2 regions of the Streptomyces sp. NPDC041968 genome follow, and region 2 is predicted to be linked to the other one. Evidence: riboswitches for the same ligand, from Rfam matches in the RefSeq annotation. Region 2 holds a riboswitch; the other holds the start of a gene.
The links. Region 2 has a riboswitch for glycine ahead of gcvP (aminomethyl-transferring glycine dehydrogenase). Riboswitches for the same ligand answer to the same signal wherever they lie in the genome.
Positions count from the first base shown of each region.

Region 1: linked by a shared signal. The riboswitch ahead of gcvT (glycine cleavage system aminomethyltransferase GcvT) and the one ahead of gcvP (aminomethyl-transferring glycine dehydrogenase) in region 2 are both predicted to bind glycine.

Region 1 covers NZ_JBVJCB010000011.1:31,445-38,670, reverse strand. The annotation lists gene ACZ6EG_RS25595 (ABC transporter substrate-binding protein) at 1-710, opposite strand, end outside; gene ACZ6EG_RS25590 (ABC transporter permease) at 781-1,788, opposite strand; gene ACZ6EG_RS25585 (enhanced serine sensitivity protein SseB C-terminal domain-containing protein) at 2,104-2,901, opposite strand; gene ACZ6EG_RS25580 (enhanced serine sensitivity protein SseB) at 3,027-3,830, opposite strand; gene ACZ6EG_RS25575 (AAA family ATPase) at 3,906-4,574, opposite strand; glycine riboswitch at 4,754-4,848, shown strand; glycine riboswitch at 4,849-4,965, shown strand; gene gcvT (glycine cleavage system aminomethyltransferase GcvT) at 5,005-6,123, shown strand; gene gcvH (glycine cleavage system protein GcvH) at 6,255-6,632, shown strand; gene glyA (serine hydroxymethyltransferase) at 6,648-7,226, shown strand, end outside.
Region 2 covers NZ_JBVJCB010000019.1:97,456-104,681, forward strand. The annotation lists gene ACZ6EG_RS33205 (ABC transporter ATP-binding protein) at 1-78, shown strand, start outside; gene ACZ6EG_RS33210 (TOBE domain-containing protein) at 106-525, shown strand; gene gcvP (aminomethyl-transferring glycine dehydrogenase) at 585-3,470, opposite strand; glycine riboswitch at 3,649-3,744, opposite strand; gene ACZ6EG_RS33220 (PRC-barrel domain-containing protein) at 3,883-4,266, shown strand; gene ACZ6EG_RS33225 (DNA polymerase IV) at 4,292-5,770, opposite strand; gene ACZ6EG_RS33230 (MerR family transcriptional regulator) at 5,823-6,506, opposite strand; gene ACZ6EG_RS33235 (bifunctional nuclease family protein) at 6,700-7,173, opposite strand.

The DNA.
Region 1 (7,226 bases), on a different contig from region 2:
GCCTTGGTGTCCTTGTCCTGGCGGACCGGGGACGCCGAGGTCAGCGCGAGCATCTCCTCGAAGTCCGAGTTGGCCTGCGGGAGCTTGAAGACGATGGTCTTGTCGTCCGGCGTCTCGATCGCCTTCAGGCCGAGCTTGTCCGCGGACTTGTCCTTGTACGGGCCCTTGTACTCGTCCTTCGGGTCGAGCACCTCCTTGAGGTACGTCGGACCGCCGGACAGCACGTCCTGCGCCCAGACGCGCTCGATGCCGTACTTGACGTCCTTGGAGGTGATCGGCTTGCCGTCCTCCCAGGTGACGCCGTCACGCAGGGTGTACGTGTAGGTCTTGCCGTCGTCGGAGACCTTGGCGACGTCGGTGGCGAGGTCGGGGGTGACCTCCGCGCCCGCCTTGCCCGGCTCGGTCTTGTTCGTGACGAGCTGGCGGCTGTAGTAGCGCGAGAAGTTCCACATGAAGCCGTAGTAGCCGCGGGTGGTGTCCCACGAGTCGGCGTCCTGCGCGCTGGCGAACTTCAGCTCGCCGCCCTTCTTGGCCTCGGCGGCCTGAAGGACCTTGTTGTTGGCCGCGTCGAACTGGGGCGCGCCGTTCTTCGAACCGCCGCTGCTGTCGTCGCCGCCGCCGCCGCACGCCGCTGTGGTCAGCAGCGCGGCGACCACTGCGGCAGCGGCCAAAGCCTGCTTGCGCCGCCCTGAGGTGCGTTGGGTAGTCACGATCTCGGATCCTCCGGATTAGATGAGAGACCCCGTGCAGGTACCACGGGTCACTTGCCGGTACGGCAGGTCAGCGGGAGCCCTTCGGGTCCAGCGCATCGCGTACGCCGTCGCCGAAGAGGTTGAAGGCAAGAACGGTGATGAAGATCGCCACACCGGGGACCACCATGTACATGGGGTCCGACTTGTAGTAGTCGATCGCGCTCGAGAGCATCTGCCCCCACGACGAGGTGGGCGGCTTGACGCCCACGCCCAGGAAGCTGAGCGCCGCCTCGGTGAGGATGTTGGTGGGGATCATCATCGTCGTGTAGACGATGATCGGCGCCACCAGATTGGGCAGCAGTTCCTTGAACAGGATGTAGAACCGTCCGGCTCCCAGGGACCGGGCCGCCTCGACGTACTCCCGCTCACGCATGGAGAGTGTCTGACCGCGGACCACGCGGCCGATGTAGGGCCAGCCGAAGAAGCCGATGACCAGGATCATCATGAGCAGACGGACGCCCGTGCCGCTCAGTCCCAGCATGTTGTCGGGCATGACGGAGACCAGCGCGATGATGAACAGCAGCTGCGGGAAGGCGAGCAGACCGTCCATGACCCGGCTGATGAGGGCGTCGACCCAGCCGCCGAAGAAGCCGGCCAGGATGCCCAGGACGGTGCCGAGGACCACCGCGACGAGCGCGGAGAGGAAGCCGACGAGCAGCGAGATCTGGGCGCCGTGCACGATGCGGGCGAAGATGTCGCGGCCGTTGACCGGCTCGACGCCCAGCCAGTGCTCGCCGCTGATGCCGCCCAGGGACCCCACCGGGGTGCCGAAGAGCGGGTCGATCTTGTCCTCGTTGAACGCGTTGGGGTCCTGCCCGTAGAGGGAGGTGATCACGGGGGCGAGCACCGCGATCAGGATGAGGACGAGCACCACCACGCCGCCCCCGAGGGCCAGCTTGTCCCGTTTCAGGCGCTCCCAGGCGATCCTGCCCAGGGAACGTCCCTGTACCGCCTTGGCTTCGGCGCCGGCAACCGCCGCTTCCTCGGCCGCACTCGGGGCCGCTTCCGCGGTCGGCTCGTGCAATGGTGCCGTCATCTGGCAGGGACCCCTCTCAACCGGCGGTAGCCGGCCCGCACTTGCCGCTGTAGCGGCGTGATCAGTCCGTCGTACACAGGGGCGAACAATCACCCCCTGTTGCGGGAGTCTTCAACGCTTTGGCGATCTGTAGCCAGACTTGGCGGGGAATGGATGCGTAACCGTGATGCTGTTTGAGGTGTTCCGTTATCCGGACACTGGGTAACGGGGGTCGGACGCGGACGAGTTGGGACATCAGGGACACAGGGGTGTCTTACGCCCTCGTCTACGCGCGAAGATGTCCGCCCACCACCGAGACGGCGGCCCCCGCGACGGTCAGTATCCGCCCCCGGCCGGAGGGTACCCGTAGCCCCCCGCCGGAGCCTGGGCGGGGGCCGCCGCGTGGGCTTCACGGTCGTAGAAGGGGCGGGCGTTGGCACGCAGCCACATCGCGACCGGGTCGTGGATGTCGGTCATCGCCACCGTCGACACCGGCAGCCCGTCCGGCACCGCGCCGACGGACTGCTGCATCATGGCGCGCACCGCGTCCACGGCGGGCGGGGAGGTGTCGTACACGTCGAGGCCGATGGCGAGGTACGGCGCCCCGAGGGCCGGCTGCACCCAGGCACGGCGCAGGGCGCGGACCGCCGGGGTGCGGTGGGCGTTTTGCGCGAGCAGCGCGTAGAACTGCGGAACCTCGATGGCCGGTTCGGACAGGCGCAGGGGCCCGGCGGGCTGGCGGTCCAGGCCGGAGGCGATGCGGCGCAGGTCGAGCCACGGGATGCCGACGCCGCCGCCTCGGGCATGCGGGTTCAGCCAGAGGCCGTAGTGGTCCGGGTAGAGGGCGCGGGCCACTTCGAGCCCGTCGACCACCTCGTACGACCGGTTCCAGCCGCTGGCCGACAGCTCCTGGGCGGAGGTGACACAGGGCGCGTAGCCGAAGCCCTCGACCTCCATGTTCCCGTACTGCGCGTCCGGGGAGCCGGCCTGACCGTGCCAGAGCAGCATCCACACCTGGCCGGAGGTGGGGGTGGCGAGCGCGCGCAGCAGGGCCTCGTAGGCGTCGTAGCGCCCGGGCGTCACCTGGCGCAGCATGTGCTCGACCTGTCCGGTCGTGGTGCCGCTGGCGCTCACGCGTATCGCCCCTTCGAGAAGTTCCCCGGTTGTGGCACCAGCTTAAGGCTCCGCCGGGCAGGGGTCCCCTGCGCTCGGGGTGCTTCGTCCGTTCCCGGGGCGGGCTCCTCGTCGCGGGCCGCTCCTCACAGGTCCCGGTCGTAGAACGGGCGGACGTGCGCGCGCATCCAGTCGCAGACCGGGTCGTGGGCCGCCTCCAGGAGCACCAGGTTGACCTGCGTCTTCAGGGGGGCCGCGGCGAGGGCGCGGCCCAGGGCGTCCAGGGGCAGGGCGCGGGCGTCGCCCTCCCAGTGGGTCAGCTCGACGCCGACGAACATGACCGGGTCGGCGGTCTCGACGGCGGCCAGGCAGCGGCGGGCGGTGCGCACGACGCCGATGGCGGCGAACTCGGCGGAGGCCGCGGCGAGGAAGTCCACCGGGTCGTCCTGCCAGTCCGGCTCGAAGAGGCGGACCCGGCCGCCGGACGCGGGCCCGTCGAGCGGGGTGCGGCCGGCCCGGCACAGCTCGGCCACGGCCGGGGGCGGCAGCGGGATGCCGACCACGCCGTCCGGGTTCACGGCGATGCCGATCTGCGGGGGCAGGCCGCGGGCGAACTCCGCGGCGGGGGCGACGGTGTACGCCATCTGCGCGCCGGCGACCTGGCGGAGCTGCTCCTCGGAGCTGAAGACCGGCACGTAGGCCTGGCCCTCGATCTCCAGCGAGGGCAGGTCGAGGGGGCCGCTGTCCGGTCCGCCGCCGTTCGGCAGGGGTATCCACAGGAAGCTGCGGCCGAGGACCTCCACGATCCGGCCGCCGGCGCCCGGCACGCCGAGGGAGGCGGACAGCACCTCCTCCAGCTCGTTGCCGGGCCACCCGCCGTGCGGGTGGGGGTGCGCCTGGGCCGGGAAGCCGGCGGAGAAGTCCGCCGGGAGGCCCCCTGGGATGTCCATCTGCCTACCGCCTGCCTGGTACCGCTGCTGTGGCTGAAAAGGCTAACCCGTTCGGTACCGGGGGCCTACGGGGTGTCACCCCGTGAAGGCGATCCGGCGCAGCGCGCCCGCGGCCTCCCGGTCCAGGATGATCGCCGAGGTGCAGCCGACGGGCAGGGAGCCCTCGGTGACCGCGCGCAGCAGCCGGGCGTTGGCCGCGCGGTGCCGCAGGAACGCGTACCGCGAGACGCCCCGGCCGCGCTCGCGCTGGCCGGCCAGCGCCTCGTCGGCGTCGACGTCGATCAGCAGCAGGTGCAGGGTGCCCTTGCGGCGCCGCGCCTCGCGGGCCATCCAGCCGCGCACCCAGACCTGGGTGCCGCAGTCGTGCACGACCACGCCCTCGCCGGAGCGCAGGGCGCGGCGCAGTCCGGCGTAGTGGGCGAGGCGGACGAGGGGGCGGTAGAGCGCGTACGGCAGGAAGCGCGGCATGCGGCGGTCCCAGCGGTCACGGGTGTCCTGGGAGTCGATGCGCGGGCCGCGCACGGTGCGCTCCATCAGCGTGGACTTCCCGCTGCCGGGCAGGCCGGTGATCACCACCAGGTCCCGGGGTCCGAAGAGCAGGGCGTGCGGGCTGTGGCCGCCGCGGTCCCGCAGGTCGCGGACGACGGGTGCGGGCAGTTCGGCGCACTTCTCCGGGGCCGGGGCGACCGGCTGCTCGGGCAGCGCGAGACCCGTGGTGGTGGCGTACGCCGTGGTCCTGTTCACCGTGATCGTCCTCCCCTGGGGCGGTTCACGTAGTCCCCTCCCCGTCGAGTGTAAAGAGAAGGTAATGCGCAGGTCTCGCGTTTTCGTTCGCTTACTGCCACAAGCCGGTTACAGATCACGGTCTGCCACGGATCGGCCCGGCATGCAATGATGGCGGCGCCAACTGCATACCGGCCGTTTGAATCCGCGCGGGAGAGTCCCCGGCCGTCGCCGGGGCGCCGAAGGAGCAAGTCCCTCCCTTGAATCTCTCAGGCACCGTTACCGCGCGGGCGAGGCACATCTGAAAAGCGGGCCGCCGCGCGACGGCTGCCCCACCCAAGGTGCAAGTCCTGACCGCCGCGCTCCGGTGGTCACGGCGAACCTCTCAGGTTCCGATGACAGATGGGGAGGATCGACCTCGCCCCGTCCTGTCCTGGGAGACGACCGACCGATGAGCAGTACCGAACTCCGCCGTACCGCGCTCGACGCCACGCATCGGGCGCTGGGCGCGACGATGACCGACTTCGCCGGCTGGGACATGCCCCTGCGCTACGGCTCCGAGCGCGACGAGCACCTCGCGGTGCGCACCCGCGCCGGGCTCTTCGACCTCTCGCACATGGGCGAGATCACGGTCACCGGGCCGGCCGCCGCCGACCTGCTGAACTTCGCGCTGGTCGGCAACATCGGCAGCGTGAAGCCGGGCCGCGCCCGCTACACCATGATCTGCCGCGAGGACGGCGGCATCCTGGACGACCTGATCGTCTACCGGCTGGGCGACGCCGAGTACATGGTGGTCGCCAACGCCTCCAACGCCCAGGTCGTGCTCGACGCGCTGACCGAGCGGGCCGCCGGCTTCGACGCCGAGGTCCGCGACGACCGCGACGCGTACGCGCTGCTCGCCGTCCAGGGCCCGGAGTCCCCGGCCATCCTGAAGAGCCTCACCGACGCCGACCTGGACGGCCTGAAGTACTACGCCGGTCTGCCCGGCACCGTGGCCGGCCTGCCGGCCCTGATCGCGCGCACCGGCTACACCGGCGAGGACGGCTTCGAGCTGTTCGTGAAGCCGGAGCACGCGGTCGGGCTGTGGCAGGCGCTGACCGAGGCGGGCGAGGGCGCCGGACTGGTCCCCTGCGGCCTGTCCTGCCGGGACACGCTCCGCCTGGAGGCCGGCATGCCGCTGTACGGGCACGAGCTGACGACGGCGCTGACGCCCTTCGACGCCGGGCTCGGCCGGGTGGTGAAGTTCGAGAAGGAGGGCGACTTCGTGGGCCGCGCGGCGCTCACCGAGGCCGCTTCCCTGGCGGAGCGGAAGCCGCCCCGCGTCCTGGTCGGCCTGGTCGCCGAGGGCCGCCGCGTCCCGCGCGCCGGGTACCAGGTCGTCGCCGGCGGCGAGGTGGTCGGCGAGGTCACCTCCGGCGCCCCCTCGCCGACGCTGGGCAAGCCGATCGCCATGGCGTACGTCGACCCGGCGCACGCGGCTCCGGGGACGCCGGGTGTCGGCGTGGACATCCGGGGCAGCCACGAGCCGTACGAGGTCGTGGCGCTGCCGTTCTACAAGCGCCAGAAGTAGACACTGGGCGACGGGCCCGGCCGCTCCGCACACGCCCGCTGCCCGCTCCCGTCGTCCACCAGCGGTTTCAGCATCCCCCCTCGCAGCACCCCCTTCAGCAGCACTCCCCCGCGTACAGGAGAATTCAGGCCATGAGCAACCCCCAGCAGCTGCGCTACAGCAAGGAGCACGAGTGGCTGTCGGGCGCCGAGGACGGCGCCTCGACGGTCGGCATCACGGAGCACGCGGCCAACGCGCTCGGTGATGTGGTCTTCGTCCAGCTCCCCGAGGTCGGCGACTCCGTCACCGCGGGCGAGACCTGCGGCGAACTGGAGTCGACCAAGTCGGTCTCCGACCTGTACTCCCCCGTCTCCGGCGAGGTCACCGAGGTCAACGAGGACGTCGTCAACGACCCGTCGCTGGTGAACTCGGCCCCCTTCGAGGGCGGCTGGCTCTTCAAGGTACGGATCACGGACGAGCCGGCCGACCTGCTCTCCGCCGACGAGTACACCGCCTTCACCGCCGGCTGAGGAGTCACGGACCGCATGTCGCTTCTGAACACACCCCTGCACGAGCTCGACCCCGACGTCGCCGCCGCCGTCGACGCCGAGCTGGACCGCCAGCAGTCCACCCTGGAGATGATCGCCTCGGAGAACTTCGCTCCGGTCGCGGTCATGGAGGCCCAGGGCTCGGTCCTCACCAACAAGTACGCCGAGGGCTACCCCGGCCGCCGCTACTACGGCGGCTGCGAGCACGTCGACGTCGTCGAGCAGATCGCCATCGACCGGGTCAAGGCGCTCTTCGGCGCGGAGCACGCCAACGTGCAGCCGCACTCGGGTGCCCAGGCCAACGCGGCCGCGATGTTCGCGCTGCTCAAGCCCGGCGACACGATCATGGGTCTCAACCTCGCCCACGGCGGGCACCTGACCCACGGCATGAAGATCAACTTCTCCGGCAAGCTCTACAACGTCGTGCCCTACCACGTCGGCGACGACGGCCAGGTGGACATGGCCGAGGTGGAGCGCCTCGCCAAGGAGCACCGGCCGAAGCTGATCGTGGCCGGCTGGTCGGCCTACCCGCGTCAGCTGGACTTCGCCGCGTTCCGCGAGGTCGCGGACGAGGTC
Region 2 (7,226 bases):
GCCGAACTGGGCCTCCACCCGGGGGCACCGGTGTGGGCGACGGTCAAGGCGACGCAGACGCACGCATACCCGGCGTAAGGGCCTCGCCGGGCTACGTTGGCCCGCATGAGCCTGAGCATCCGCAACCAACTCACCGGCACCGTCACGGCCGTCACGCCGGGCGAGGCCATGGCGACGGTCCGGGTCCGCCTCTCCGGCGGTCAGGACCTCACCGCGGCGATCACCCGCGACGCCGCCGACGACCTCTCCCTCGTCGCCGGGTCCGCCGTCCGCGCCCTGGTGAAGTCGACGGAGGTCGCCCTGGCCATCGGCCGCGTCGACGGCCTGTCCATCCGCAACCGGCTGCCCGGGACGGTCACCGCCCTCACCGCCGGCGAGGCGATGGCCTCGGTCCGGGTGGCCGTCGAGGGCGCCGAACTGACCGCCGCGATCACCAGGGAGGCCGCCGACGACCTGTCGCTGTCCGTCGGCGCTCCCGTCGTCGCGCTGGTCAAGTCGACCGAGGTGTCGCTGGCGACCGCCTGACACGCAGGGAGGCCCCGCCCAGACCCTCACGCGGGCTGGACGGGGCCTCCCGGCACGACTCAGTCCTCGTAGGCGTCCAGCGGCGGGCAGGAGCAGACCAGGTTCCGGTCGCCGAAGGCCTGGTCGATGCGGCGCACCGGCGGCCAGTACTTGTCGGCGGCGGACACCCCGGCCGGGAAGACGGCCTCCTCGCGCGTGTACGCGTGGTCCCAGGCGCCGCCCAGCGCACCGGCGGTGTGCGGCGCACCCCGCAGCGGGTTGTCGTCCGCGGACCAGGCGCCGGAGCCGACCTTCTCGATCTCCGCACGGATGGCGATCATGGCCTCGCAGAACCGGTCCAGCTCGGCGAGGTCCTCGGACTCGGTCGGTTCGATCATGAGCGTCCCGGCCACCGGGAAGGACATCGTCGGCGCGTGGAAGCCGTAGTCGATCAGCCGCTTGGCCACGTCGTCGACGCTGACACCGGTCGCCTTGGTCAGCGGGCGCAGATCGATGATGCACTCGTGCGCGACCAGCCCGCCGGGGCCGGTGTACAGCACCGGGAAGTGCGGCTCCAGGCGCTTGGCGATGTAGTTGGCGGACAGCACGGCCACCTGCGTGGCGCGCTTGAGCCCCTCGCCGCCCATCAGCCGGACGTACGACCACGAGATCGGCAGGATGCCGGCCGAGCCCCACGGCGCCGCCGAGATCGGGCCGACGCCCGTCTGCGGACCGGCCGCCGGCTGGAGCGGGTGGTTGGGCAGGTACGGCGCCAGGTGCGACCGTACGGCCACGGGGCCGACGCCGGGGCCGCCGCCGCCGTGCGGGATGCAGAAGGTCTTGTGCAGGTTCAGGTGCGAGACGTCGCCGCCGAAGTGGCCCGGCTTGGCGACGCCGACGAGGGCGTTGAGGTTGGCGCCGTCCACGTAGACCTGACCGCCGGCCTCGTGCACCTGGGCGCAGATGTCGGCCACGTGCTCCTCGAACACGCCGTGCGTCGAGGGGTACGTGATCATGAGCACGGCCAGCTGGTCGCGGTGCTGCTCGATCTTGGCGCGCAGGTCCTCGACATCGATCTCGCCGTCCTCGGCGGTCTTCACGACGACGACCTTCATGCCGGCCATGACCGCGCTGGCGGCGTTGGTGCCGTGCGCGGAGGACGGGATGAGGCAGACGGTGCGCTGGTCGTCGCCGTTGGCCCGGTGGTAGCCGCGTACGGCGAGCAGGCCGGCGAACTCGCCCTGTGACCCGGCGTTGGGCTGGAGCGAGACCTTGTCGTAGCCGGTGACCTCGGCGAGCCGCTCCTCCAGCTCGCGGATGAGGGTGAGGTAGCCCTGCGCCTGCTCGGCGGGCGCGAACGGGTGCAGCGCGCCGAACTCGGACCAGGTGACCGGTTCCATCTCGGTGGTCGCGTTGAGCTTCATGGTGCACGAGCCCAGCGGGATCATGCCGCGGTCCAGAGCGTAGTCCCGGTCGGCGAGGCGCCGCAGGTAGCGCAGCATCGCCGTCTCGGAGCGGTGCTGGTGGAAGACGGGGTGGGTCAGGAAGTCGTCCGTGCGCAGCAGCGCGTCGGGCAGCGCCTCCTCGGTCGCCGCGTCCAGCGACTCGATGTCGCCCTCGACGCCGAAGGCGTTCCACACGCCGCCGACCTGGGCGCGCGTGGTGGTCTCGTCGCAGGCGAAGGACACGTGGTCGGCGTCGACGAGACGCAGGTTGATGCCGTTCTCGCGGGCGGCGTGGACGATCTCGGCGGCGCGGCCGGGCACCCGCGCGGTCACCGTGTCGAAGTAGGCGCCGTGCACGATCTCGACGCCGCCGGCCGTGAGGCCCGCCGCGATGAGCGTGGCGTACCGGTGGGTGCGCCGGGCGATGGCCCGCAGCCCCTCGGGGCCGTGGTAGACGGCGTACATGCCGGCCATGACGGCGAGCAGCACCTGCGCGGTGCAGATGTTGCTGGTGGCCTTCTCCCGGCGGATGTGCTGCTCGCGGGTCTGCAGGGCGAGGCGGTAGGCCCTGTTGCCGTCGGCGTCCACGGAGACGCCGACCAGGCGGCCAGGCAGGCTGCGCGCGAACTTCTCGTGCACCGCCATGTAGCCGGCGTGCGGACCGCCGAAGCCCATCGGCACGCCGAAGCGCTGGGTGGTGCCGACGGCGATGTCCGCGCCCAGCTCACCGGGCGACGTCAGCAGGGTGAGGGCGAGCAGGTCGGCGGCGACGGTGACGAGCGCACCGAGTTCGTGCGCCCGGTCGATGACCGGCTTGATGTCGCGGACGGCACCGGAGGCGCCCGGGTACTGGATCAGAACACCGTTGATCTCCCGCTCGGCGACCTCGGCCGGGATGCCCTCGCTCAGGTCGGCGACGACGACCTCGACACCGGTCGGTTCGGCGCGGGTTTGGATCACGGCGATGGTCTGCGGCAGCGCGTCGGCGTCGACGAGGAAGAGGCCCTTCTTGTTCCTGCCCATGCGCCGGGACAGCGCCATCGCCTCGGCGGCTGCGGTGCCCTCGTCCAGCAGCGAGGCTCCGGACGTGGGCAGGCCGGTCAGCTCGGCGACCGTCGTCTGGAAGTTGAGCAGCGCCTCCAGGCGGCCCTGGCTGATCTCCGGCTGGTACGGGGTGTACGCCGTGTACCAGGCCGGGTTCTCCATGACGTTGCGCAGGATGACCGGCGGGGTGAAGGTGCCGTAGTAGCCGAGGCCGATCATCGAGTCGAGGACCTGGTTGCGGTCGGCGAGCGAACGCAGTTCGGCCAGCACCTCGGCCTCGGAGCGCGCGCCCGGCAGGTCCAGCGCGTCGGCGTTCTTGATCACATCCGGCACCGCGGCGGCCGTCAGCTCGTCGAGCGAGCCGTAGCCGACCTGCGCGAGCATCTTGGCCCGGGCCTCGTCGTCGGGGCCGATGTGGCGCTGCTCGAACGGCGCGGCCTGTTCGAGCTCGGAGAGCGAAATGCGAGGGGCGGTCATTGCGGAGGCCTCCTGGTCTGACGACCTTCGAGGGGCACCACGGCGCGGGTACCCGAACGGCCTCCCCCTCTGTCATCTCGACCTGAGAGCTTCACCGGGGCGGCCCGAGGGCTCCACCCGGCTTTCACCGTCGGTGAGAGCGGAAGCCGTCGACACCCGCCCTGCTTTCCAGAGTGACCTCGTCCATGCGGTACGTGAGCCTGAGAGATTCCGGGGAGGATTTGCTCCTTCGGCGCCTCCGGAGGTGTCCGGAGGACTCTCCCGCACGGGGTCAGCAGCCATTTGCCAGCGTACCAGCGCGCTCGCCGCACGGACCTTCGAGTGGCCGTCCCGCCCTTTGTGCCCTTTTGTAGTACTTACGGATGATTCGGCGGCTGGTGTGCGATCCCAGTGCGACCAAGTGGAGGGCCCCGTGCGTACTGACATCGACCCGCGGAACCTGATCGGCCGCAAGGCCTTCGACCGCAACGGCACCCGGATCGGCACCGTCGACGAGGTCTACCTCGACGACGCGACCGGCGTCCCGGAGTGGGCGGCCATACGCACCGGCCTGTTCAGCAGGGACGCCTTCGTGCCCCTGGAGCCGAGCGAACTGGTCGAGGGCGCCCTGCGGGTGCCCTTCGAACGGACGCTGATCAAGGAGGCCCCCGACTTCGGTGTCGGCCGCCACCTCTCGCCGGAACAGGAACTGCAGCTCTACCACCACTACGGTCTGGACGTGGCCGCACCCGCGCCCGCCCCGCTCCCCGACCGCGACTTCGGCAAGCTGGCCGGTCAGGGCAAGGAAGAGAGCTGACCGTCCCGCCCCCCGGACCCCGCCGCTAACCGGGAGCCGGACGCTCGCGGTCCGACGAACCGCCGCCCGCCCCGGTCCCCGGAGCCGAATCGGCGGGCGCGGCCTCCGCGTCCCCCCGTCTTCGCGGCCCGGCAGACCCGGCAGTCCCGGCAGACCCGGCAGTCCCGGCAGGCCCGGCCGGGACCAGCGGCAGCGGATCCGCCGGTGTCAGATCCGGGTCGTCCACCGGGAAGGTCCGTACCCGCCCGGCCCCCGAGTACGGCGTCTCGAACCGCACGGTGACCCGCCCCAGCCCACTGCCCTGCACCCACCCGTGCCCGTACTCCGCGTGCCGCACGTCGTGCCCCGAGGGCCACCGGCGCTCGGCGGGCGCCGGTGGCCGCTGCTCCTCGGCGGGCTCGGGCTCCTCGGCGAGTTCCCCGGACCGGTCCCCGGCCGCCTGCGCGAACAGGTCCTCCTGTGTGTAGTCGGCCAGCCCGCTGACGCCCACCCCCAGCAGCCGTACACCGCCCGTGGTGTCCACCGAGTCCAGCAGCCGGGCCGCCGCCTCGCGCACGACCGCCGGATCGTCCGTGGGCCCGCGCAGGGTCTCGGAGCGCGTCAGCGTGGAGAAGTCGTACCTTCGTACCTTGAGCACGATCGTCCGTCCGGCCAGCCCGGACCCGCGAAGTCGCCGCACACACCGCTCCGCCAGCCGTCCCACCTCCACCCCGACCCGCACCCGGTCGTGGATGTCCACGTCGTAGGTGTCCTCGACCGACACCGACTTCGTCTCCCGCTCCGACACGACGGGCCGGTCGTCGCGGGCCAGGGCCATGGCGTACAGCGCGTGCCCGTGCGCCTTGCCCAGCAGCCGCACCAGCTCGTCCTCGCCCGCCTCCGCCAGCTCGCCGACCGTGGTGATCCCGGCGCGCCGCAGGTGGTCGCCGGTGGCCGGCCCCACCCCGGGCAGCGTCCGCACGGACATCGGCTCCAGCATGGCCCGCTCCGTGCCCGGCCGGATCACGACCAGTCCGTCGGGCTTGGCCTCCTCCGAGGCGATCTTGGCGAGCATCTTGGACGCCGCGAGTCCCACCGATCCGGTCAGGCCGGTGAAGGTGCGGATGTCCGTGCGCAGCTGCGCACCGGCCAGCCGCGCCGACGCCTCGTCCCAGGCCGCCCCGCCGGCCTCCAGGTCCACGAACGCCTCGTCCAGGCTCAGCGGCTCCACGAGGGGCGACAGGGCCCGCAGCAGCCGCATCACCTGCTCGCTGATCGACCGGTAGAGCTCGAAACGCGGCACGAGATACGCGGCGTGGGGCGCCAGCCGCCGGGCCTGGCCCATGGGCATCGCCGAGTGCACGCCGAAGACCCGCGCCTCGTACGAGCAGGTGGCGACCACCCCGCGCGGCCCGAGGCCGCCCACGATCACGGCCTTCCCGCGCAGGCTCGGCTTGGACGCCTGCTCCACCGAGGCGAAGAAGGCGTCCATGTCGAGGTGCAGGATGGTGGGCGCGGTTCTCACATCTCCGATGCTGCCCTACGCCACTGACATTGCCTTGCGGCGGTGGCGCCGGTCAGACCGCCCGGTTGCGCCGCCGCGCCAGCTCGTCCGCCGGATTGTGCCCGACGAGGGTCTCCCCCGTGTCCACGCGCTCCCCGTGCAGCTGCGACAGCGCGCTCTCGACGTCCCGCCACACCACTCCCACGGCGATCCCGAAGATGCCCTGGCCGCCCTGGAGCAGGGCGTGCACCTCGTCGGGCGACGTGCACTCGTGGACCGTGGCGCCGTCGCTCATCAGCGTCATCCGCTCCAGGTCCTGGAAGCCGCGCTCCCTGAGGTGCTGGACCGCGGTGCGGATGTTCTGCAGGGACACCCCGGTGTCGAGGAAGCGCTTGACGATCTTCAGCACGACGACGTCGCGGAAGCTGTACAAACGCTGCGTCCCGGAACCGTGCGCGGGCCGCACACTGGGCTCGACGAGACCCGTGCGGGCCCAGTAGTCGAGCTGCCGGTAGGTGATTCCGGCGGCCGCGCAGGCCGTCGGCCCGCGGTAGCCGATCTGCTCGGACGCCATGGACGTCGCCCCTCCGCTGCTCGGCACGGCGGCCGGCCGCTGCGGAGCCGGGTCGGCCGCGCCGCCCTGCTGGGGATACCTCGCGCTCGCTCGGAGCCGAGAGCCCGGGGGAGGGTACGGTCCACTCTCCCCGAGGCTGTGCCCGGGGCCACCCCCAGCCGTACCGTCGCCGCTGATTCTCACGCCGACCTCCGTCCTTGACCTGCCTCCTCGAAGGTAGGCAGTCACCAAGGGTGCGTCAACGATCGCCACACTCGGCACGCCGAGTGATAATCACCCTAAGAGTGGTTTCGCGTGCCCCGACACGGGGAAAGGCTAGCCGAATGTGCCTGAAAGGGGCCGCGTGACACCGCGCACCACCTCCGCCTCGCACGGCTCACTGATTGCTGGTCCCGAAGTCCTCCGGGGAAATCTGGTCGAGGAACTCGCGGAACTTCTCGACCTCGTCCTCCTGCTCGTCCGGGATGGCGATGCCCGCGTCGTCGAGCACCGCGTCACTGCCGTAGATCGGCGTTCCGGTGCGCAGCGCGAGCGCTATGGCGTCGGACGGCCTGGCACTCACCTCGACACCGCTGGCGAAGACCAGTTCCGCGTAGAAGACCCCGTCCCGCAGGTCGGTGATGCGCACTTCCGTGAGCTCCTGGCCGACCGCTTCCAGCACGTCCTTGAACAGGTCGTGGGTCAGCGGCCGCGCGGGGGACATCCCCTGCTGGGCGAAGGCGATCGCCGTCGCCTCCCCCGGCCCGATCCAGATGGGAAGGTAGCGGTCGCCGCCCACCTCGCGCAGCAGCACGATCGGTTGGTTGGAGGGCATCTCGACCCGGACACCTACGACATCGAGCTCGTTCACACAGCAACCCTAGGCCGTGCCCGGGACCTTTGGGTAGTCGGGCCGGGATCGAG